DNA from 4 places in the Paenibacillus sp. 7541 genome. Region 2 is predicted to be linked to each of the others. Evidence: a T-box and tRNA genes for the amino acid it is inferred to sense, from the RefSeq annotation. Region 2 holds a T-box; the other regions hold tRNA genes.

Region 1 (6,157 bases), on a different contig from region 2:
ACCGATTTTTAAATATATCGAGGATCATTACAAAGAGAATCTGACCGTTGAGCTGCTGTCCGGCATGGCCGGGCTGAGCCGCTATCATTTCAGCAGGTTGTTCAAGGAGATCAGCGGCAGAACGGTAACCGAATATGTCAATGAAACGAGGCTGAACAAGGCGGATTATCTGCTGCGCGAAAGCCCGCTGACAATTTCCGAGATTGCAACCGCGACAGGTTTCAACGACATCTATTACTTCAGCCGCACCTTCAAGAAGGTTAAACAGGTTGCCCCTTCCGCCGTGAGGAAGAAAAGACCGGCAATGAGATAAGCTCTTTCATTCCAGGCTGCTTGCCCGATCGTTATCGGGACAGCACGCTTGGAGTGGGAGGGCTTTTTGTTATGCACGATGCCAGGGGCAGCGGGATTAGGAGCCGTTTTACACGAATGAGGACTAAACGCGCGAGGACACTCATACACATATTGGCGTTGGTCAATCGGGATCTTCTTATGGACTTGAGCCTTCCGTGTTATACATATGAGGTTGAGAGGGTATTATTTAACGGAACATGTCCATCTGATAAAGATTTGGCAGCCGAGGAGAGGAGTGACATATGGATCATGACCATTTATCTGGAAAGTGAAATTATGCTGATGCGGCTGCTGCTGGCTGCGCTGCTCGGCGGTCTCATCGGTTGGGAGCGGGAGCGAAGGAACAAGCAGGCTGGACTCAAAACCCATCTGCTGGTGGCGGTCGGCTCCACCCTGATTATGCTGACCTCCATCTACGGATTTGACAGCACGCTGATCAATCACCCTAATGCCAGGTTCGACCCGGCGCGATTGTCAGCCCAGGTGGTCAGCGGGATCGGATTTTTGGGGGCTGGGGCAATATTACGGCGCTCCAATAACATTATCTCCGGCTTGACGACAGCGGCCACATTATGGGTGGCGGCTGCCATCGGATTAAGTGTCGGGTCCGGGTACTATTTGCCGGCCGTCGTGACAACGATCATTGTGCTGCTTAGCACATTGGTGCTGAATCGGTTTGAGGCACGCTTCTTGTTTATCAAAAAATCCGGACGCTTAAAAATTACCGTGGAATCTGAAGACCAGCCGGTTGAAGTCAGCGCGATCACGTCGCTGCTGCATAAAGCCAATGTCAGTCTGGAAGATATGACGGTTAACAATGAAGGGGCAGACGGGGAATCGACCAGGGTGACGATGGAATTCCGGGTGTATTCTTTTAACGGGAAAGGCGTGGATGAACTGCTGGAGCAGCTGTGGAAGGTGGAAGGCATCAAGCAGGTGCGGATGAACTGGAGAGACAAGGACTAGAACAAGAACCAGAGCGGGGAAGTTGCGGGGAATACTGACATCGCGTATTATGTAAAAAATGAAGAGTATGTATCATCTCGAAAATAATCAAAAAAATCAAAAAAAGGTCTTGCATTTTATTGATGAGCGGGATATACTCTTAATTACGGTGATTGAAACACAGATGACAAACACCACTACATAATATGCGGTCGTGGCGGAATTGGCAGACGCGCACGGTTCAGGTCCGTGTGGGCTAACCCCCCGTGGAGGTTCGAGTCCTCTCGACCGCATCCGGTAAGAACGAGAAAGCTCCGGAGTCTTCTTTCATGAAGATTCCGGGGCTTTTTTGTATATCCGTCGAAATCTCTATCCCGAATCGTGGGACGGTCATACCGGCCGATCATCTAAACAGGAGCCAAGGCCATAATTTTCGGGTTAGGGTCGCAAATATCGGGACGGCTATGATGGGCCAGGACAGGGTGCTATAATGATTGCGTTAAATCGAAGAATAGCACCGGGAGGATGAAACGATGCATGAGAAAACAGATCGTTCGCGCGTGAAGGGCTTTCTGCAGGCCAGAGGGACAAGCATAGTCAACGGCGATGGCGAGGAAATCATTCTGACAGGATGGGGCCTCGGGAATTGGCTGCTCTGTGAAGGGTACATGTGGCTGTCCCACAACACGCGGTTCGACCGTCCACGGCGGATCGAAGCGGTGATTGAGGAAGTGGCGGGCAAGCCGTATGCCGAACAATTCTGGAAGCGTTTCCGTGATAATTATGTGACTCGTGAAGATATCCGGCTTATGGCCGAACAGGGCTACAACTCGGTTCGCATTCCATTCGGATGGAGAGTGCTGATGGAGGACGAGCCGGGGATCCGCTGGAAGGAAGACGGTTTTGCGCTGATCGACCGCTGTCTGGACTGGTGCGAAGAGTTCGGCCTCTACGCCTTCCTGGATTTGCATGGGGCGCCCGGCGGGCAGACGGGGGCCAACATCGATGATTCGGTGGATGACTTTCCGCGTCTGTTCACGGATGAAGACAGCTGGAACAAGGGGATCGAGCTATGGCGGGAATTGGCCCGCCGGTACCGCGACCGCTGGATTGTAGGCGGTTACGACTTGCTGAATGAGCCGGTTCGGCCGGGACTGATGGAAGGGAAGCATGAAGATTATCTTGTGCGCCGCCTGGTGAAGTTCTACGAGGAGGCCATCGCCGCGATCCGGGAAATTGATGATCGGCATCTGCTGTCGGTGGAAGGCCATCACTGGGCAACGAACACAGCGGTATTCTATAAACGGTACGACCCGAACATGGTCATTCATTTCCACCGGTATGCCTGCAAGCCTGGCAAAGAGGTATACGATGAATATTTGGCGCTCTCCAAGGCATTGGATCAGCCGTTATGGCTGGGCGAGACAGGGGAGAACGAACTGGAGTGGTTTGCCGCGATGTATCCGCTGGCGGTGTCGCTGGGGATTGGCTACAACTTATGGCCGTGGAAAAAGATGGGGCGTGCAAATTCACCTTATACCGTGAATAAGCCTGAGGGCTGGGATGAGTTTCTGGCCTACACCGAAGGCGGGGCGCGGCCGAGTTATGATCGTACAAAGCAGATATTGGACGAGTATCTGAATAATATTAAAGTAGAGAATTGCACCGCTCATCCGGAGGTGACGGCATCTGTATTCCGAACGCCGGGCTGCCGGGTGCGGGGAACTGATTTTGACGAGTTTCCGGGAAAGGGCGTATCCTTTAGCGGACTTCGCACGGAAGGAAATATTTATAAGTATCGGGACAAAACGGGCATGAAATTCGTTCCGATTTCTGATGAGCCCCAGACGAAGGCGTTTGTGTTCGACAGCGGCTGGATGAATCTCGCCCTGGAGCTGACAGAGGGCGAATTTGCTGTCTACTCCTTCCGCGGCATCGAGGCGGGAAATTCGGTAACGCTTGAGCTGGTTTGCAGGGAGGCGGCCACTGTTACCGTCCGGCAGGACGGAGCCGAGAAGACGGTCACGTCATTGTCTCCGGGCAGCGACCTATGCCGCGTTAGTGCTACACTTGCACCTGCGGACGCTTCCTCGATTGAAGTTAGAGTGGATGGCGGCAGAATTGAATTGCATTCCGTCGCTTTAGGATAAATTAAAGTGGATAGATCATAGTGATTTATAACCAGCATGCCGTAATAATGAAGGCGCTTGCGCTCCTCAATGGAGATCCAAGCGCCTTTTTGTATTCGGCTAATGATTATTCCCTGTAATGGTATATTTTAAGGGTATGTATCGATGAACTTAATTAAGGGAGAGGCTGATTTAATTCCGGAAATAAACGGACAGCAATTAAAAATGACGTTAAGGATCGAGACTGTAGACGATGTCATTCAGAACCAAACAGAGTGGGATCTAAAGGAAGTGGATAGCATCCGAAAGCTGGAGGATGCCTTGGCTCGCAAGATCGAAGAGCGCTTATCAGCTACACTTGAAGTCGTGCAAAAAGAGTTGAAAGTGGACGTTTCTCAAGCAAAGAGGTGAAAGCATGAAAGTGGTGTATATCGTCGGTATTACATTCCTCGTCCTGTTGATGTTCATCTATCAATGGCCGAGAATACAATCAGGCGAGAGGAGAGAAAAAGCCGCCTTTGCAGCCCTGACAGTAATGACCTCTCCGGCCAAAATCATTGATTTTCTATTGGTGCAGTTAAGAAATATCGTGACAAGTCCTTTTTAGCGCATTTCCACCCAATCAAACTGACATTGCATATGCAGCCAAGTTCCCCTAAGATATGGACTATGGTAAATTGGTGATCGAATCGTGAAGAATGGATCGCCTCTTGTTATTGCGGCAATAAGACACGGTTTGAAGGGAATCCGGGGGAGTGAAGCGATCAATGAGTACAGAGCAGTGGAACACACCACTGATGCAAATATTAACGAAACATGGCATCGATGCCAAGGAGGTTACGCTGACCCCGTTGTCCGGCGGAAGCATCAGCCCGGTGTGGAAGGCAGGTACAACTAAGGGAGATTATCTTGTGAAAATCGGCGAGGTTCCGGCCATGCTGGAGAAGGAAGCAGAGGGTTTGCAGGCCATTGCTTCAGCGGAGGCGATTCCGGTTCCGCATATTTACGGTCGTGGGACGGTCGGCGAGGAGAAGGCGGAAGCGCTAGCGTATATCGTGATGTCGTACGTGCAAGGAAGCGAGGCGCCGGATACGGCAGAGCGACTGGGACGCGGCGTAGCGGGGCTGCATGCCCGGACGACTGGACGATTCGGCTATGGCGCCGACAATTATATTGGCCGCCTGTCCCAGCCGAATGCTTGGGCAGACAATTGGGTTGCATTTCTGCGCACGCATCGGCTCGGGCATCAGCTAGAGCTTGCCATCGCGGGAGGCCATATGCCGGGTGAGCGGCGGGAGCGCATGGAGCGGCTGCTTGACCGGCTCGACCAGTGGATACCGACCCATCCGTCGCCATCTTTGCTGCACGGCGATTTGTGGCGCGGCAACTGGATTGTTGGCCCGGGGGGTCAGCCGTATTTGATTGATCCGGCCGTTTATTACGGAGATGCCGAGATGGAACTGGCCTTCACTGAACTGTTCAGCGGCTTCCCGGAACGCTTCTATGAAGCCTACCGGGAAGTCCGGCCCTTCGATCAGCAGCGCTATGCCGAGCGGCGGCCGCTCTATCAGTTGTACTACCTGCTCGTTCACCTGAATCATTTTGGCGAATCCTATGGCCCCGCTGTCGACCGGGTGCTGGCACGATACGCAGGCTGAAGCAAGATCCGGAGTAGTGAAAGCATCATGGATGAAAGGCATGCATCGGTTGTCGTGAATCTGCGGCGTGAAGTTTTCTTTTGAGGTTATTTTTGTTATTGTTGTACTTGGAAAAGGGCAGGATAGTCGATGCATTTCTCTAGGAAGCATGAACGGTTCACCGGCCGCTGCTTGTCACGGCGCCCTTACTTAATACCGAAGGAGAGAGTGAATATGACCATAACGAAAGAAGAAATTTTGGCTGCGTACCATTTTCGGCATGCAACAAAAGCATTCGACCCGAGCAAAACGATCTCCGATGACGATTTTGAATTTATTTTGGAGACCGGCCGCTTGTCGCCGAGCTCGTTTGGCACAGAGCCATGGCGTTTTCTCGTCATTCAGAATGAACAGCTTCGAACCAAGATTAAAAACGCCTCGTGGGGAGCGGCCGGCAAGCTGCCGGAGGCAAGCGACTTTGTCATCATCCTCGCGCGGACGCATCAGGATACAAGATATGACTCCGCCTATTTAAAGGAGCAGTTCAAAGACATTCCGGAAGAACATTTGGCCAAGTTTTTGGGGATGGTTGAGGAGTTTCAGAGACAGGATTTTAAGCTGCTCGATAACGAGCGCTTCCTTAACGATTGGGCAATGAAGCAGACGTACATCGCGCTTGCCAACATGATGACAGCTGCGGCTCAAATCGGCATCGATTCCTGTCCGATTGAAGGTTTTAATATGGAGACGATGGATCAGCTGCTGGAGGAGGAAGGGCTGCTGGAGGGCGGACGCTTTACGGCTTCCGTGATGGTTGCCTTCGGCTATCGGAAGGAAGAGCCGAGACCGAAGAAACGCAGACCGTATGAGGATGTTGTAAAGTGGGTTAAATAAGCAAGAAATAAGCGAAGCGAGGCGGGAAACCTCGGTATGCAAGCCGACTGCGGTGCAGGGGGAGAAGCCCTTGCGCCGCTTTTTGATGTGACGAGCGTCAGGAAAAGCCAGCGCCCTGCGTTATATACATAGAAGTTAACATGAAGTTAAGGAGGCGAACCCATTGATCGTAACCAAGAGGAACATCCGGATCATCCG
Region 2 (6,157 bases):
TCTCCATCATTTTCGGTCCGATGCCTTTGACATTCATCAGATCGGTGGCATTCCGGAAAGGTCCGGACCGGTTGCGGTATTCGATGATCGCTTGGGCTTTCTTCTCGCCGATGCCTGGCAGTTCCATCAGCTGTGCCGCGGATGCGGTATTGATGTTGATTATGCCGGACGAACTCGAAGCCAGGTCAGCGGGCTGAACAGATGGAGCGGCGGCGACCGGCGGCGAACCAGTACTCCCTTCAGCCTGGGAAAGGGCTTCAGCTGGCGGGACTGTGCTCGGGATCGCACCAGCGGGCGCTGGCTGCCCGCCCGCTTCATCCGGACCAGGCATCTCCTGCTCTTGTGAAGCGGCTCCCTGATGCTGGGCCAAAGCTGCTTCACCGCTATTGTTCTGCGGCGCCTTCGCATTCGTATCCGCCGCAGCCATCGAAGCAGGCAGCCCAGCGTCTCCGCTCGCTTCAACTACAGGGGCCGGCTGCTCCAGCTCCAGCAGCGTCTGCTCTAACCGGTCATTAAGCGGTTCCCAGCCCTCCATCCCTTTGGAAGGCGTTCCGGCAAACAAAATAAGTCCACAGCCGACAATGCCTGCTGCCATCATGAACCCGTGAGATATTCGTCTCATTTACACCACTCCTGTTCTTCAATTCAACTTCACTGAAAGAACTTCCTTGCTAACGCAAATCCTGTAATCTAAATGCTGCGAAATTGGTCATGATTCGCCGACTCTCACATACATTAGACGTAAGAACGGTACATTTCTGCCGTAACGCGCGAAAGGAGGGAAGTAACCATGAAGGTCGGTTTTATCGGTACGGGCAGTATGGGAAGCCTGCTGATCGATTCCTTCATCCACTTGGGTGCACTCCAGCCTAAGCAAATTCTTGTCAGCAATCGGAGCCCTGAAAAAGCGTTGTTGCTGGCGGAGCGGCATCCCGGCTTAAGCGTTTGCAGCTGTAATTCGGAAACCGCCTCGGAAAGCGACCTCATCTTCTTATGTATCAAACCGTTGGAATTTAAGGCTGTCATTGATGAAATCCAGTCCTCGCTCAGGCCCGAGCAGATCGCGATTTCGATCACCAGCCCGGTCCAGCTGATCCACCTGGAATCGTCGCTGCCATGCAAGGTGGCTAAAATTATACCCAGCATCACCAACAAAACGGGAGGCGGAGCGACGTTATGCATGTATGGCTCCCGAATAAAAGAAGAAGACAGGCAGCTTATTGAAAGCCTCCTGTCTTATATCAGCAGGCCCGTTGAGATACTGGAATCGCACACGCGAATCACTTCCGATTTCTCCAGCTGCGGGCCTGCTTTTTTGAGTTTGTTTGTGGAAAAATGGATCGACGCTGCCGTCGAACTAACCGGGGCTGACCGCGGAACGCTGAACACGCTGGCCGGTGAAATGCTGCTTGGCACCGGCAAGCTGCTCACGGAAGAAGGTTTCTCCCCTGAGCAGCTTCAGGAACGTGTAGCGGTTCCAGGCGGCATCACCGCTCAGGCGCTGCGCCTGCTTAACGGTCATCTGAACGGGCTGTTTTACCAATTAATCCAAACGACACATGACAAATATGATGAGGATTTGGTAAAACTCGACGCCGCCTTTGGTTTTACAATTAACCGGCCACGATATTGACCAGTTTACCCGGTACAGCGATTACTTTGCGAATACTCTTCCCTTCCAGCGCCTGCTTGACATTTGGAAGGGAGAGGCTATGTTCTTGCATGGCTTCTTGATTCATGTCCGGCGCAACCTTGGTGCGCTCCACAATTTTGCCGTTAACCTGAACGACGATTTCGACTTCAGCTTCCACGGTCCAAGCCTCGTCATATTCCGGCCAGGATACATAGGTAATGCTGCCGCTGTAACCAAGTCGGCTCCACAGCTCCTCAGCCAAGTGAGGCGCAAGCGGGGACAGCATCTGTACGAAGTTCTCCATCGCCTTGCGCGGAAGCACATCGGTTTTGTAGGCTTCATTAATGAAGATCATCAGCTGGCTGATCGCCGTGTTGAAGCGCAGATGCTCGAAATCGTCGGTTACTTTTTTAATCGTTTTGTGCAGCATACGCTTGAACTCGTCGGTACCCTCAGCGTCCACAATTCTAGGATTGAGGCTGCCATCTTCTCCGATGAACAGGCGCCATACGCGCGAGAGGAAGCGGTACGTGCCTTCCACTCCGTTCGTATTCCATGGCTTGGTCGCTTCCAGCGGCCCCATGAACATCTCGTATACACGCAAGGTGTCAGCACCGTATTCCTTTACAATATCATCCGGATTGATGACGTTGCCGCGGGATTTACTCATCTTCTCATTGTTGGTCCCCAGGATCATCCCCTGGTTCACCAGTTTCTGGAACGGCTCCTTGGTGTCGACCACACCCAGATCATACAGCACCTTATGCCAGAAACGGGCGTACAGCAAATGCAGCACCGCATGCTCCGCACCGCCGATGTACAGGTCAACCGGCAACCATTCCTTCTGCTTCTCCTTCGAGCACAGTTCTTCGTTGTTCTTCGGGTCGATGTATCGCAGATAGTACCAGCAGCTGCCGGCCCATTGCGGCATCGTATTGGTCTCGCGCCGCGCCTTCATGCCGGTCTCCGGATCCACTGTCTCCACCCATTCCGTCACGTTCGCAAGCGGAGATTCACCGGTGCCGGACGGCTTGATCTGATCGACATCCGGAAGCAGAAGCGGAAGCTGATCCTCAGGAACCGGCTTCATCGATCCGTCTTCGAGATGGAGAATCGGTATCGGCTCTCCCCAGTAACGCTGGCGGCTGAACAGCCAGTCGCGAAGGCGATAGGTCACTTTCTTCTGACCTTTGCCGTTCTTCTCCAGCCAGGCGATCATTTCGTTGATGGCCGCTTCGTTGTTCAATCCGTTCAGGAAGTCGGAGTTGACATGCTCTCCATCGCCCGTATAGGCCTCTTCCTCCACATTGCCGCCCTTCACCACCTCAATGATGTCCAGGCCAAACTGCTTGGCAAACTCCCAGTCGCGGGTATCATGGCCCGGTACGGCCATAATCGCGCCTGTGCCGTAGCCTGCGAGCACATAATCGGCAATCCAGATCGGCATTCTGGCACCGTTCGCCGGATTGATGGCATAAGCGCCCGTGAATACGCCGGTTTTGTCCTTGGCAAGATCTGTCCGCTCCAGGTCGCTCTTGCGAGCAGCCACCTCTTGGTAAGCTTTAACCGCCTCGCGCTGCTCTTCGGTTGTAATCCGTTCGACCAGTTCATGCTCCGGAGCCAGTACGCAGTAGCTCGCTCCAAACAGGGTGTCCGGGCGAGTCGTGAATACTTCGAGCTGGCTGTCATGGCCCTCGATGTCAAACCGGACTTCCGCACCGGTCGACTTGCCGATCCAGTTGCGCTGCATCTCCTTCAGGCTGTCGCTCCAGTCCAGCTCATCCAGATCCTCAAGCAGGCGATCAGCGTATGCCGTAATGCGCAGAATCCACTGACGCATCGGCTTGCGCACAACCGGATGGCCGCCGCGTTCACTCTTGCCGTCGATGACCTCTTCATTCGCGAGAACCGTGCCGAGTGCTTCGCACCAGTTCACCGGAACTTCGGCCACATAGGCAAGACCCCGCTTGTAAAGCTGTATAAAAATCCACTGGGTCCATTTATAATAGTCCGGGTCGGTGGTGCTGATCTCCCGATCCCAGTCATACGAAAAGCCCAGCGACTTAATCTGTCTGCGGAAATTATCGATGTTCTGCAGTGTGAAATCGCGCGGATGCTTGCCCGTATCCATCGCATACTGCTCGGCAGGCAAACCGAATGCATCCCAGCCCATCGGATGAAGCACATTGTATCCGCGCATACGCTTGTAGCGGGATACGATATCAGTTGCCGTATAACCCTCGGGATGCCCTACATGGAGGCCTGAACCCGATGGATACGGGAACATATCCAGTGCATAAAATTTCGGTTTGGAAGATTGCTCTTCGGTTTTAAAGGTTTTGTGCTCGTCCCAATACTTCTGCCACTTGGGCTCGATTTGCGTCGGCTGGTAGCCGTATCCTGATTGCTGATGATCCGTCATACTTCCTGCTCCTCCTTCACAGTCGGGCACGCGCGCCTGCGCCGTGCCATTGCAACCTGCGCCGATCGACGCAGGTTGCTGAAACCGGACCGCATCATAGACGCGGTCTCTTGCTTTCGCTATCCTCAAGCTAGCCAACAGCGTCTTGATGGCAGCTTGATGATAGGGTTAAAACCAAAAAACCTCCCGTCCATAGCGTCGATCGCTAGGGACGGGAGGTTAGATTCCCGTGGTACCACCCTAGTTAGTCAAAGGCATGCTTCGCCTTTCACTCACTTTTGCATCCTTAGCGCGGATGAGACGGCAATGCTTCGTCGGTCACTTCAGCGAGACTAGCGCTGCTGACACCGGTTGACACCGCTGCTCCGAGGTGAGTTTCATTCCCATCGTCAACCGGCTTCCACCTAAAGCGCCGGCTCTCTGGATGATCAATGCAGAATTACTGGTCCTCATCATCGCATTCCATGTGTATCATTTTAATGTGGCTATTATAACCAAAATGCAAGGTGAAGTCAATGAATGTCGACCCCGCTTTTGCGGTAATGCTCCGGCGTTGCGCCTACCATCTCTTTAAACATCCGGCTGAAGTGAGCCAGATGTTTGAACCCTGCAGCCTGACTGACTTCCGTAATGCTCAGATCGGGATTCAGTCTCAGCAAAATTTTGGCCTGGTTGATCCTGCGATTGTATACATATTTGAACACGCTCGTGCCCGTAATCTCTTTAAAGAGGGAGGACAGATAATGCTTGGTCACATGCGCCTCCCTGGCGATTTGGTCCAGGGTCAAATCATACATATAGTTTTGCTCTACAAATGAAATAACATGCTGCACATGCCGCTCCTTATCCGAAACGGCTTCCTGGTCCTGAACCGCGCCCTGACACCAGTCTGATATCATGTACATCATCTCTTGCAGCCTCAGCGCCATACGCTCCCGAACGAACCTGTTCTTCGACAGTCCAAGCCGATGCATGCCAGCCAGCATGCTCTCGAATTCAGCCTTCCTTGCTCCCTCCAGCGTCATTCGGTAATTAAGCAGGGAAGCAAAGGGTTCAAGCAAAGCGCTTCTTACAGACTCGGGCATATCCCTGCACACCCAAGCGGGATCAAAATGGATGATGCTTCTTATGTAAGGCGTGCCCGGCTCAACCTTCGGACAATGAAGCGTCAGTCCGTTCATCAGCAGCAGGTCGCCAGGCTTCAGCACAAAGATCGAATCCCCGATCAGATATGTGCAGCGCCCTTCGTGAAAATAATAGATTTCATACAGAGAATGGGAATGAAACTGGCCTCCGGTCATCGGGGAATCCACATGGTAACCGAAATCGAACGGCTCCTGCTGCCCCATAGGATCGAAGAGCGAGATGCGCCCGGAATCGGATGATGAAGTCATGAGCAACCCTCCTTATACCACCGCTGCCCCTCTTGCCTGAGCGGGCTCTCCATGATCTTCATTATATAGCAATTATTGAATTCGCACGGCTTCTTTTTGCGCGAGTACACATAACTCCCCGGCTTTAAATGCATGCTCCTGCGTCATCGCGTGTTCCGTACGGTTCAGACAGTCGAGAATAAGCTCCCCGAAAAACGGATAACCTACCTTCCCCCGCAGATCCATATGGAACTCGCCCTCGCCGTTTACGAGATACAGCTGATCCCCATACGGATGCCGGGCCACATCAATATATTTGCGAAGCTCGATATACCCTGCTGTGCCGAGAATGATCGTTCGCCCGTCCCCCCAAGTGCCAAGTCCGGCGGGAGTCAGCCAATCGACGCGGAAGTAGCCCGTTGCTCCGTTGTCGCCGATCAGGGAAGCGTCACCGAAATCCTCCAGCTCCGGATATTGCGGGTTGGCGTAATTAGCCACTTTGCTGCCGGCAATTCTCGCATTCTTGTTGCCTGTATAATAAAGAAACTGCTCAATCTGGTGAGAACCGATATCACATAAGATTCCGCCATACTGCTCATGCTTGAAGAACCAGTCCGGCCTGGACCCGGCGTTCAAGCGATGCGGTCCCGTGCCGATCACCTGGACGACCTTGCCGATCGCCCCGTCGTGAATGAGCTTCCCCGCATGAACCGCGCTCTCCACATGAAG
Region 3 (6,157 bases), on a different contig from region 2:
AGCGCTGCTGGAACAGGGACTGGCCCGGGTCGCGTATATTTATCCGCCCAACGTCCGTTATGTTGACAAATTCGACGATCTGCAGCGAATCAGCCGTGAGCAGGGCCTTGGCATTTGGAGTATAGAGAACTACGCCCAGGAGGACGGCTTCTATCCAGAAGAAGCGGAGGGCACTGAACCTTCTAAGTCAGAAGATTACGACATCCTGACCGAGGCGCCGGAGCCTTCAGCCGGGCATGCGGATGTTCCGGCCAACGGCTGCCATATTAAGGGGAACATCAATTCCAAAGGGGAGAAGATCTATCATACACCCGAGTCCCGGTATTATGAACAGACCAAGCCGGAGCAATGGTTCTGTACAGAACAAGAAGCGGAGGAAGCCGGTTTCCGCGCTCCTCTACGTTAACAACAGGGACATCTAGGAGAGAAAGCGCCGCCGAATGTCCGGCGTTGGAATGAGACATTCCTCGGACTTTCCGAACCAGCGATAGCGATTCCGGGCCACCATCCGATACAGCTGATTTCTCAGCGGTCTCGGAACGGTCACTGCGATGTAGAGCAACGGCCAAGGGAAGCGCAGGCGCCGGACAATTCGCAGCGCAGCTGTGGAACGGGTATAGTAGGTTCCATCTTCAATCAGCACCATCGTCTCGCTCATATCCTCCGGCAAGCCTCCTTGTCTGAGCAGTTCCTGCCCCGCCTCGGACTGAAGCGAGGCGAAATGAAAATAACCATCAGGATCTCGCTGTATGATGAATCTGGTGAGCCCCTGGCATAAATGACAGACCCCATCGATAAGCACGATCGCGTGCGGAGATTGCGGGTCTTTATGGTTATGGGCCATATGGAATTCCCCCGTTCTGTTCGTTATATCGTCCGTATATAAAGAGAAAACGCAGGGAAGCCTCCCCACGCTTGTTCAAATCGCCTATTCTCGATTATTATTCGGCAACCTTGCTCAGCCATTCCTGTTCCTTCAGCTGACGATCGAAATCATCTTGGAATTTCTCCATACATTTGCAGATAAAATCCTTGTGGCACACCGGGCATGGCACTTTTCCCAGTCTCGTCAGTGCGGTCATCTCCCAATCCGGAAATCGGTTATAGAACACCCGGCATTGTGTTCCGTCAGCCAAGCTGACGATGAATTCGTAAAGACCTTCCTTGTCATTGCTTCCGGCTTTGGTCACATTCGCAATCTTCGGTCTGTATGACATGTCATCACCCGTCTATTTTAAATTGTTATTGACTGTTTGTACCTTCTAGTACTTAGTCATATTAAAGAATTTTGCACCATATGTCAACCTGACCCCGGATACGCTGCCCAAGGGCTTCCATTGACGCAAAAATGCCCGAAATACCGGCTCAACAAGCGGTATTTCGGGCACTTGTAAAGTACAGGAACATTGCAAATTACAGGACGTTCAGCTCCACGTCTATGTTGCCTCTTGTCGCCTTTGAGTAAGGGCAGAAGTCATGAGCCTTGCTGGCAAGATCCTCCGCCTGGGAACGTTCCACGCCAGGCAGTTTCACATTCAGCTTGACTGCAAGCTTGAAACCTCCGTCCGATTCATCCTTGCCGATCATAACATCGGCTGTAACCTCGGTTTCGGTCAACTTTACCTTCTCCTTGCGGGCGATGTTCTGAAGAGCACTTTCATAGCAAGCGCTGTAGCCTGCTGCGAACAGCTGCTCAGGATTGGTTCCGGCTCCTCCGGGACCTCCAAGCTCCTTTGGCATTTTCAGATCATGTTTAAGTACGCCATCCGATGAAGAGACGGATCCTTCGCGCCCGCCGCGCGCGGTGGCCGAGGCAGTATACAAAGCGTTCATGTTTACTCACTGCTCCTTTCAAGTTAGGGTACACTTTCTACTTTACACTTCCCATTAATTTTGAAACGTAATCATGAGATTCAGATTTTCTAGAAAGAATCTATGGATGCGTTACCGGAAGCAGCTTCCCGTCTGGAATAGCTCCAAACCCAATTCTTGCAACTGTTTCGCATCGAATTCATGAGTCATATCGTCAACTTACGAAGTAATGCTGTATAGCCTCCATCTTCAGATCTTCAGCGTATACTTTTAACTTTAATAGCAATGAAAAATGCACCCTCTTCATCGGTTAAACCCCGGGGGGGGTTCCGATGTCTCTTCTAAGGGGTGCACTTCAGAGTGACTTTGGGATTTTTTATTTTATGAGCTGAAGCTTCAACTTTTCATATTCCTCTTGTGTAATTACGCCTTGCTTAACAAGCTCCGATAACTTCAATAGTTCATCGGCAAGTGACATTTTCAGTCCATGAACATCTTGTACAATAACATGGTGATTACTCGCCTGATTGGCTGCATCATTGGCTTCATCTTCATTGGATCCAACTTTATTTACATTTTTAATTAAATAGCTCAAAATATTGTGCCAATGCAGCACATCATCATATACCTTTTTATATTCCAAGCTAGATTTGGGAACCGCCTGATCAAAAGAACCAAACGTAATTCTATAAAATGATTTTTGAGAATCATTAACTACAATCTGCAATTGTACTTGTCCCACTTGGGTGGATGAAGCTGTAGCTGCACTTAAACCGCCGATCACCGCACCAACCCCGCCAGCAATCAATCCGCCAAGCAGCGCTCCACCGAGCTGGTCGGATCTTGATGTCCTTGTAACTGTAGCTCCATCCTCAATGATTTCCGATTGAAGAATATCATCATAATTGAATATTTTAGATGTGTAGTTGATTCTCGAAAGGGCCTGCGATAATTCCAGTCCTTTATTATCATATGTATTGTAAATGATAGCAATCTTCTTATTGTCTTCATCAATCGCAATCATGGAGGATAAATCAGCGGAGACAGCCTCTTGACTGGCATAAAAAAACTCTCTTTTCAATTTATTGAAGGCCAGATCTAGTTCACTTTTAATGGATTTGCTCATCTGATAATTCTGCCTGATGATCTTTTCTTCTTTGTCCCTCTCCCGCTTTTTTTCCAAATAATATGAGGAGAAACTAGATATCATGATGCCAAAAATTCCAAACCATATCACAACACTATTATCATTTTTTGCGCCTACGGAAATAATAAAAAACATTACAATAATGCCTAAACAACCTATTCCAACCCACATTAAAGTTTCCTCCTGACCGTTGTACAGAGACAAGTCTAAGCTGTATACAACTCTGCTTATTGAATAATATCGGCAGAGTTATTTCCTTTATATAAAAAAGAAAACATTAAATTAGTAAGTAGAGATCGACTGTAGAACATCGTTTACAAAATAAAGATATTTATCTCCTCCATATGAACGCTCGTATACCCAAAATTCCGTAGTTCCCCACGAATACGTGTTCTTCATATTCTGGTCGTACCATCCCCAGGATAAATACACCATATCGGATGTCATGCCTGTGCTGATGGTATGCTCTTCGATCTGTCTCCAGTGCTTTTGTGAAAACTTGTATTGCTGATATGGATTTGACGTGTAAAATACATACTTGAAATCTGATTTAACCATAGGTGCTTTATAGGTTTTTCCCTTGTAAACAAAATAAGCATCGATCAAGTCCCCGATATTTCGTTCGACTTTCGTTAGTTTCACTTGAGCTAAATTTTTAATATTGACATAGTTGCCGGATAAGTCGGAGATTAGCGTATGCGCTGTATGGACCCATACTGTTTTTCCATAATAACCTATGTATGCTTCATAGAGATCGTTTACCGGGACGGTGAGTTTGGTCGTGTCGGTGATGAGGGTAACTGCATCTATGTAAGATGAAGAAGGGTGGCCAATTTGACTTTTATCCACTGTTATCTTTGCAGCAAACAGATCTTGAGCCATTTTCAGAGGCAGCATCAATTTGCCATCGATAATCTGTGGGGCCACGGCGTATGATCTTTTTGCATCATTGATCTGCACGGACTTGGAATCCAGCTTTGCCTGCATCGTTGTTTTTTGGTATTTGAGTGTAATATTTTTCGTTTTGCTATCGAATTGCACACTTCCGCCCATATTTTTAACGACCTGCACGGCTGGAAGCATCGTATTATTTTTGATAATGACACCTTTATCGTCTATCGTTTTAACGACGGGCTTTCCGTTCGGTGGCGGGGTTAGATTGATGGATTTATCCTTCCATGGTTCCATGTTCGAACTGCCTTGTTCATAATACTCGAACGAGATGGATGAATCCGCAGCGTCATTGCTCGTTGCGCCAACGGCGTACACTTTGTTGTTATAGATGACGACAATATAGCATACTTGAACCCCTAAATAATCTCCCCAATTATTCTGCGCAACGGTGTTCATCACACTCTTTTTCCCGTCCACGGACAAGCCTTTAAACAATTCAAAGTCGGCTTCTTTAAACGTAATACGTATTGCCCCTTCGCTTTCATCCAAACCTGATGAGCCGGCAACAGAATATTGACGGAACGTTTTAACGGAAGCATTCAGGATCAGTCTCCCTACGGTCGGGCCTTCCTCCGATTCGGAAGCCTGGGTGGTCACAGGAAGCGTGCTGCTAATCAGCAGTATAACTACTAGAAAGGCCAATATTCTCTTCAAATCCATATTCCTCCAATAATTTTTAAGTTTATATTAACACTAATCCTCATATAGGTATATAGAATCATAAATCATGAACTGCATAGTCCATTCAGCGCATGGATTCTGCAACATCGTCAGTTTCTGCAACAAAAAAACCACGCTTCAAGTTCAGGAACAATCCTAAACGAAGCGTGGTTTTCTCATTTCCAATGCGGTAGAGAGGACTCGAACCTCCACGGGCGTACGCCCACTACCCCCTCAAGATAGCGTGTCTGCCATTCCACCACTACCGCATAATAAAAAGGGAACGTCTCAGCAGAACATTCCCTATTATATACCTCTGTAAAGCAAATGTAAAGCGCCAATCCTTACCTTATTATAAGGGCTCACCGATTGATGTCTTTGTTCCTTCCCTTATCCTTGCGATATGCGGAAAATTCCAAATACTCGCGGATGAATTCCCGCTCTTGCTCGCCCAGCTCGGAGAGCTCGGCTGGATCAATCATGATCTCCTGTTCCGCGCCATGCTCCATGCCGTAGCCTTCGCGTGTTTCCTTGATTTCCGGGAATGGGCTCCCCCTGCCGATGATTAACCAATCCAGACTCACCGAGAAGAATGCTGCGATTTCGATCAACTTGTTTGTGCTTGGCGTTGTTTTGCCCCTTTTCCAATCACCAAAATTTCCCGTGCTGATGCCGAGCGCTTCGCAAAAAGCCTTCTTGGTCATACCTCGGTCTTCAATTAGATGTTCGATTCGTTGGTAGATAGACTGCATGAAACAACCGCCTTCCCATACTCTTCAGCATAAAATAACTTATTTAAGTTATTTCCTCTTGCACAATTACTTATATAAGTGTATAATAGTTTCTATATTGCCTAAATTATACCATAGATCGCAGCACTTTTTCCTCAATGTATGAATCCAGTTAGAGGAGCGAGTAATTTGCCAAATACCGTAACATCTTGGAGTCATGCCGTTCACTCCTTGAACAAGGGGCTGATCATCCTGCGCGCGGACGGAACGATCGACAACATCAATGATCCGTTGATGAAATGGCCCGCCAAGTTCGGAATGTCGCCGAAGCACCTGCAGCCAGGGATTTCGTTTTTTGATGTCAGCCCGCCCGAGTTTGATTCGTCTTTTGCCCTTTTTTATAGGGAGTTTTTTCTCCCCGCTATTCGTGAGGTGCTGCTTGGGCATAAGGAGGCGTTCTCCGTTGAATATGAGCTGGAAGGGGAGGACGGCCCCGCCTGGGTGTTGTGCGAGGTTCAACCGATCGCCAGCACTGGGAACAAGCTTGTGCTTGGAGCCGTACTGTCTTATTCGGACATTACGAAATATAAGCATACAGAGCTTCAGCTTGCTCACTTGCTTTCCTACAGCGCTGCTCTGCCGGAGCATGTCCCGATCTGTGCCGTATGCAAGCATGTGCATACCGAAGACGTATGGGAGCCCGTGGAAAGCTATCTGGAAATCCGGCTTCCGATCAAGTTCACCCATGATATATGTCCTGGTTGCATCCGGCGCTTGTATCCACAATATTCATCCGCGTTTGATGACGCCGAATTGCCGGATAATGAGGAGCCTTGACGTCATCTAACAGACA
Region 4 (6,157 bases), on a different contig from region 2:
CCTGATTGAGAAGCTGAATGAAGCGAAAATTCATTTCGAACGCGCTCTGGATTGTAAGCATACGGAGTTCGATGATCTTTATCCCTATATGATTGAACATCCTCAGTTTTTCTGGTATAAGCGTTATGTTGCCTGGTCGGAATTGCTGACGATTGCCGGTCTGTGTGAGGAGCTTTCCTTCGATTGGAGAGAACAGTTCACTCCTCAGCAGGTGGAGTATATAGAGAAACGTGTCATGTCTTCAACGGTTCTGGATTTCTGGTACGAGAAGAATGACAGCATTGAGCCGGCCCAGCGCTAAAGGCTCGAAACCGAATACCCGAAAGACCTAAATGACCTCATTTAGGTCTTTTTTTAAGACCAAAACGAAATACGAGTGAGGGAGGCTGAAGATATGAGTATGATCAGTGATGAACGTTTGGACGAGCTTCGGCTGTCAGGTGAGCGGGTTCGCGTGGTGCGTGATGAACTGGAGAGCAACGATGTGATTGGCATCGTTGTGGCCTGGGACCCGACCCATGTGATTATTCGCCGCAGAAACCGGCGCGTTGTGAAATTAGACCGGAATTACAGCTACCAGCTGTACAGCGAGCCGCGCCAAAGTCGCCTGGAGGACAATTAAGCGACCTTTCCGAGAGTCTGAGAACTGACCCAGTACAACTGTGAATCCGGTGCCCCTGTGCGAATAGATCAGCTAATGGACGGATATCTTATACTGGAATACTGGGAAACAGACCATTAGGAGAGAGGTGCACACAAGCGATGGAATTGTCACAGGATAAAGTGTCGGCTTATAAAAACGAAATCACCAATATGAAGCAGTCCATGCCTGAAATGACGGAGGCATATCATCAATTCACAGGCGTCTGCTTTCGTGAAGGCGAGCTGGACGAAAAGACAAAGCAGTTGATTGCGCTTGGCATCAGCCTGTTTGCCAACAATGAGCTGTGTACGTTGTACCATATGCAGGAGGCCCGCTCCAAGGGGGCTTCAGAGCAGGCGATCATGGAGGCAGTAGCGGTCGCATCAGCAGCGAGCGCTGGACATGCCATGGCACAGGGACTTATGCGCGTGCAGCCCAATCTACACTAGGTAGCACGAGGCGCTGCATCCAAGATCAAGATGATAGCAAAGAATTAGCCGCTTTCCGGTGGGGAGAGCGGCTTTTTCGATGGAATAAGGCAGACTCGGAAAGCTATCGCTAAAGTTATCGTTAAAGTTATCGTTAAAGTTATCGATAAATTTAGCGATAGAAGGAACTGCCATAATAAAGTAGCCATTGTCGCTGCTCAGCATGAGTATGGGGCAAGGATGGCCTGATTCAGTGTGAGGCAGCAGCAGCGTGCGGCTGACCGGGACCAGGATCGCTTGCATGTAGCCCGAGGTAAGCCCGCATCCGCTCCATCATCTCCTTGCGGAAGGACGGCCACAGGATTGTTATGGACCCGACATAACCTCGGCACGCATAACGGGCTTCAATACCGTCGTTCCCCTTGCGGATGTCATACACCTTGATGGTGCGCCTGCTGAATTCCTGCTTCACTTCGCGAAGCAGGATCGCCGCCTGCTTGGCGCCGTTGCCGACAACTTCCACATAGAGCTGGGGGGTCTTGAATACGCCGCTTTCCTGAATAACCCGGCAGTCCCGCTCAAATACTTTGTGAATGAAGGTCAGCAGCAGATAGCTTTTGATCAGCGCGCGTTCTTCCGAGGTAACAGCCGGTATGGCCATTATGTCCACCACCCTTTATATAGAAAATGTTTATTTAATGAGAACTTATGTTCTTATTTTAACCGAAAGTATCGAAAATAATCAAGTTTTTAAAAAAAGTGTTGACTCGATTGTTAAGCCGTGATATTATATATCTTGTCGCCGCGATAAGTGACTACTGAAGATACCATTGCGATGGACAACATATTATGCGGTCGTGGCGGAATTGGCAGACGCGCACGGTTCAGGTCCGTGTGGGCTACCCCCCCGTGGAGGTTCGAGTCCTCTCGACCGCATTTTCATCTTCAACCCTTAAACTCTTCTATCTAGGATAGAAGAGTTTTTTAGTTTTTATATACATAACTTTCGCCGCGAAATCCTCTCTGCTCTGTTGGTTGCTCTCTCCTGGTTGCTCTCCTGGTTGCTCACTGCTGGCTCCTCGAAGCATACTCCACGCCCCTCCACGCCCCCTATGTTTGGAGAGCTTTTCACCATTATCCCGTTTGATCAGGTAATCAGGAACAGCTAATTTGGAGGAAGAACATACTGTTGGCGATGGAAGTAGGAAATAGGAAGTAGGAAGTGGGCAGATTGTATTGAGATCTTAAGACGGCCTGAGGACAAGATGCCAGGATTAAAGAAAAGTGACTTACGGATCAAGGACGGATTTAAGGGATTAGGTGAAAGTTAGCCAGACAGGTAATGTGCCCCCAATGAGGTGAAGTGGGACGAATCAGATGATTTGTGTGAGTCAAGAACTGCTGCACGATGATCAGCGTGACGCTTTGGACAATACATTAATGGTGGGAGCTAGCATGAGAGCTACCACGAGAGCTACCACGAGAGCTACCATCATCAAAGTAACGATGATTTCAGATAGAATCCGACATCTCATTCAGGCTACTGCTGCAAAGGGCTGATTCGTTTGGCGGGCGATCAACTGGTTGTAGGAAATGCCGGGGACAGCCACACACATTTGCAGCAACCGCTGTCCTATCGTTACTTCCGCTTCGGACAAACGGAGCCAGCGGCGTCCTGTGAACTCGTTCAGGTACGCCTGCAGATGTTTCGATTCCAATGCTCCATAGGTGCTTTTTAGTGATTTCCACGCTTCTCTGACGATGTTCCGCAAGGGGGAATACAACCGAAAAGCTTGAGGGAACAGTCTGACGTCGGATGTGAGGCTGTCCACGTGCTCATCAATGAAGGCGGTTAGATCGCGGCGTGCTGCCCATCTATCGCTTCCTCGCTGCTGCTGCACCAGGCGAAGTTTGACCTGCTGCGGTTCACCGGTCTCGTCAACCGTGCAGCCAGCGACGACAGCCGAGGCATGCGGATGCGAAACTGTACAGCGGTCAGGATTACGCCCGTACTGATCGCTGTTGACCTTCACGTCGCCGTAGAGCAGTTCGCGGGCATCAAATTCCCCGAGAGCATGGCGTATTTTGTGAAGCATTAACCACGCGGTCTTGTAGGTAACCCCAATCACCTGACTCAGCCGTGTCGCCGAGATGCCGTCAGGAAGCAGGAACAATTCCAGGGTGATGAACCACTTGAGCAGCGGCAGACGAGTGCCTTCAAAGATCGTGCCGACGAAAGGCGACGTTTGATGCTTGCAACGTCCACACTCAAATAAGGGGATACGCCGGGAACTCAGACGGCAGCACTTGGTATGATCACAGCGCGGACAAATAAACCCGTTTGGCCACTTCATGGCAATCACCGCCTCGATGCAGTCCTGCTCGCTCTGATAACGGCTATGGAAAGATGGAAGCTCCGTTGCAATGTGGATCATCATATCCCCTCACCCCGAATTTAAATTTACGTACATAGGCTCCTAATCTAAAGATAATAGTGACAACCGAACTTGTGTTCCATTTATTTCATTATACCAAACATATGTTCCTTAATCAACCGAAAAAGATTAATTAAAACGTCTTATTTCGTTTGATTTTTGTCAAACCACTTTCGACTAAATGAATAGAGGGCAAATTGAAAAGTTGAATAGCTGAATAGTTGAATATCAGAATAGTTGAATTTGAGAATATCAGATTAGCTGAATAGCTTAGAAGCTGACCGTTACTTGCTTTTACATTTCCTGCTGCTTGCTTCCCTGAGCGAAAGGGATAATGGTTAAAGGGGTGGGGGAGAGGATAGGTGGCGGCGAAGGGGGCGGTGGCTGAGGCAGGGCTGTCACGGGAACAATTGCAGGGATTAACGCAGGGATCAAAGTAGGACTCAATGCAAGGCTCAATGCAAGGCTCAATGCAAGGCTCCAAGTAGGACTCAACGTAGGGATCGACGCAGGGATCAACGCAGAGATCAACGCGGGATCTACGTAAGAAGCGAACGTAGGAGAGGCCCTTCGCGGGGGCTAAAAAAGATGCAGATGCATAGATAGTTGCTGAGCGGAATTGCAGATGACAGGACGGGATAGTCTAAAGGATATTCGATCGACCGTTTAGCCGTTCGACAAGAAAGCAGAGGAGTTGGCATGGGTTGATGTGTATTGTCATCAATCGACTATATTTTTCCGTTATCTAACATTGAAGTCCATTGACGGGTAACGGTTTAATGATATGATGGACGTATTGGCGGCCATAGCTAGCAAGTTACTGGTACGTCACTTCTAGCCGTTAATAGATTGGGGATGAGATCAGTGGAGGTGAACGGCAGTTATAACCTATATATTGTCGCTCTTTCAGCCATCATCGCGATTTTGGCATCGTATTTCGCGCTAAACATTACATCAAAGATTTCGTACGCGAAGGGAAAAAGCAGGCTCTTCTGGTTATTAGCCGGCGCCCTGGTCATGGGAAGCGGGATCTGGTCCATGCACTTTGTCGGGATGCTAGCCTTTCACCTGCACATTCCGGTAGCTTATGATATATGGCTGACCTTGCTGTCCATGGTGGCAAGTGTCGTTTCTTCTTTTATTGCCTTTTATATTACCATACCGAAAAATATCAACTGGTATAAAATCGCGATCGGCGGCCTTGTGATGGGCAGCGGTATTGTGGCGATGCATTATGTCGGGATGGAAGCGATGGTGATGCATGCAGACATTACTTATCACACGGGGTTATGGGTGTTATCGGCCCTTATCGCCTTTGCCGCTTCTTACGCTGCTTTGTTCTTGTTTTTGCGTTTCCGGAATCAACCATCGGCCAGCTGGCTGAAATGGGTCTCGGCGGTCGTGATGGCCATTGCAATTTGCGGCATGCATTATACAGGCATGAAAGCTGCCAGCTTCCATCATCACGCCGGCATGATGGTTGAATCAACAGACAGTGTGGATATGTTTTTGCTGTACGGCGTAAGTGTGACCATTTTCATTATATTGCTGGTGTCATGGGGAGCGATGTTTTTTGACCGGCATGTACTGGAGAAGATGGCCTATCAGGATTCGATTACACAATTGCCCAATCGCAATGAAATGAACCGATACTTCGAACGGAATGTGGGAAAACAGGTAGCGGTTCTCTTTCTTGATCTTGATCAGTTCAAGGCGATTAATGATACGCTTGGCCATGATGTCGGCGATTTGCTTGTTCAGCAGGCAGGCTTCAGGCTTCGTCAGTTTGTCGACGAGAAGCGGCAGGCTTACCGAATCGGCGGCGATGAGTTTTTGATTATTGCCGAGCAGTGTACTCAGGAGCAGGCTGAATGTTTGGCCAAGCAGATCTTACATACGATTAAGCAGGTTTACCGGATCGACGGCAATGAGCTGTACATTACGGCAAGCATCGGTATCAGCATCGGTACTTTGCAGCAGTCCAACCGTACGGTTTTGCTTAAAACGGCCGACACGGCGATGTATAAAGCGAAGAAGCTCGGAAAGAACAGGCACTGTGTATATACCGAGGAGATGGGCATCACCGAAGTGCGGAAGATGGAGCTTGAGAAGGATTTGCAGCGCGCACTGGTGGAGAAACAGTTCTTCATCGTTTATCAACCGAAGTGGAATGTAAAAACAGATCGCTTATACGGGTTCGAGGCGCTCATCAGATGGCAGCACCCGAGACTCGGGGTTATCCCGCCAGGAGAGTTCATCCCGATCGCAGAGGAGACCGGACTGATCGTGCCGATGACGAGCTGGACGCTGGAGCAAGCGTGCCTGCAGGCGAAAGCATGGCAAGACCAGGGCATCTATCAACCGGTTTCTGTTAATTTGTCCGTTAGGCTTTTCTACACTGACACTTTGACGGATTTGATCCCGGCTGTGCTGGAGCTGGCCGATCTCGAAGCGCAGTATCTGGAGCTTGAAATTACCGAGTCGATGGTCTTTCATGATGTGCATGATATTATTCGGCAGCTGCAAGACCTGCGAAGAATGGGTGTCCGGGTATCGATCGATGATTTCGGGACAGGTTATTCTTCCATCGGCTTGCTGGATCGGCTGCCCATTGATGCTCTCAAATTGGATCGCTTGTTCACCAACGATCT

The links. A T-box is a leader RNA that pairs with one kind of tRNA and senses whether it is charged. The one in region 2 lies ahead of leuS (leucine--tRNA ligase), so its partner is inferred to be a tRNA-Leu.
Region 1: it has a tRNA-Leu gene. The T-box ahead of leuS (leucine--tRNA ligase) is inferred to sense a tRNA for this amino acid. The anticodon was not compared.
Region 3: it has a tRNA-Leu gene. The T-box ahead of leuS (leucine--tRNA ligase) is inferred to sense a tRNA for this amino acid. The anticodon was not compared.
Region 4: it has a tRNA-Leu gene. The T-box ahead of leuS (leucine--tRNA ligase) is inferred to sense a tRNA for this amino acid. The anticodon was not compared.

What each region holds. Positions count from the first base shown of each region.
Region 1 is NZ_NQLZ01000013.1:31,623-37,779, forward strand. It holds gene CHH75_RS08460 (helix-turn-helix domain-containing protein) at 1-313, shown strand, start outside; gene CHH75_RS08465 (MgtC/SapB family protein) at 604-1,320, shown strand; tRNA gene CHH75_RS08470 (tRNA-Leu) at 1,508-1,592, shown strand; gene CHH75_RS08475 (glycoside hydrolase family 5 protein) at 1,833-3,449, shown strand; gene CHH75_RS08480 (Ger(x)C family spore germination C-terminal domain-containing protein) at 3,594-3,839, shown strand; gene CHH75_RS08485 (hypothetical protein) at 3,844-4,035, shown strand; gene CHH75_RS08490 (fructosamine kinase family protein) at 4,196-5,086, shown strand; gene CHH75_RS08495 (NAD(P)H-dependent oxidoreductase) at 5,300-5,959, shown strand; gene CHH75_RS08500 (hypothetical protein) at 6,123-6,157, shown strand, end outside.
Region 2 is NZ_NQLZ01000005.1:188,975-195,131, reverse strand. It holds gene CHH75_RS03145 (helix-hairpin-helix domain-containing protein) at 1-622, opposite strand, end outside; gene comER (late competence protein ComER) at 791-1,633, shown strand; gene leuS (leucine--tRNA ligase) at 1,614-4,055, opposite strand; T-box leader at 4,260-4,520, opposite strand; gene CHH75_RS03130 (AraC family transcriptional regulator) at 4,568-5,449, opposite strand; gene CHH75_RS03125 (Gfo/Idh/MocA family protein) at 5,522-6,157, opposite strand, start outside.
Region 3 is NZ_NQLZ01000034.1:610-6,766, reverse strand. It holds gene CHH75_RS19360 (thermonuclease family protein) at 1-406, shown strand, start outside; gene CHH75_RS19355 (thiol-disulfide oxidoreductase DCC family protein) at 419-844, opposite strand; gene CHH75_RS19350 (hypothetical protein) at 942-1,217, opposite strand; gene CHH75_RS19345 (organic hydroperoxide resistance protein) at 1,414-1,833, opposite strand; gene CHH75_RS19340 (SHOCT domain-containing protein) at 2,189-3,130, opposite strand; gene CHH75_RS19335 (copper amine oxidase N-terminal domain-containing protein) at 3,242-4,567, opposite strand; tRNA gene CHH75_RS19330 (tRNA-Leu) at 4,760-4,842, opposite strand; gene CHH75_RS19325 (helix-turn-helix domain-containing protein) at 4,936-5,325, opposite strand; gene CHH75_RS19320 (PAS domain-containing protein) at 5,494-6,141, shown strand.
Region 4 is NZ_NQLZ01000013.1:113,665-119,821, forward strand. It holds gene CHH75_RS08890 (hypothetical protein) at 1-301, shown strand, start outside; gene CHH75_RS08895 (hypothetical protein) at 401-622, shown strand; gene CHH75_RS08900 (carboxymuconolactone decarboxylase family protein) at 763-1,092, shown strand; gene CHH75_RS08905 (YhjD family protein) at 1,322-1,732, opposite strand; tRNA gene CHH75_RS08910 (tRNA-Leu) at 1,923-2,007, shown strand; gene CHH75_RS08915 (transposase) at 2,607-3,509, opposite strand; gene CHH75_RS08920 (bifunctional diguanylate cyclase/phosphodiesterase) at 4,362-6,157, shown strand, end outside.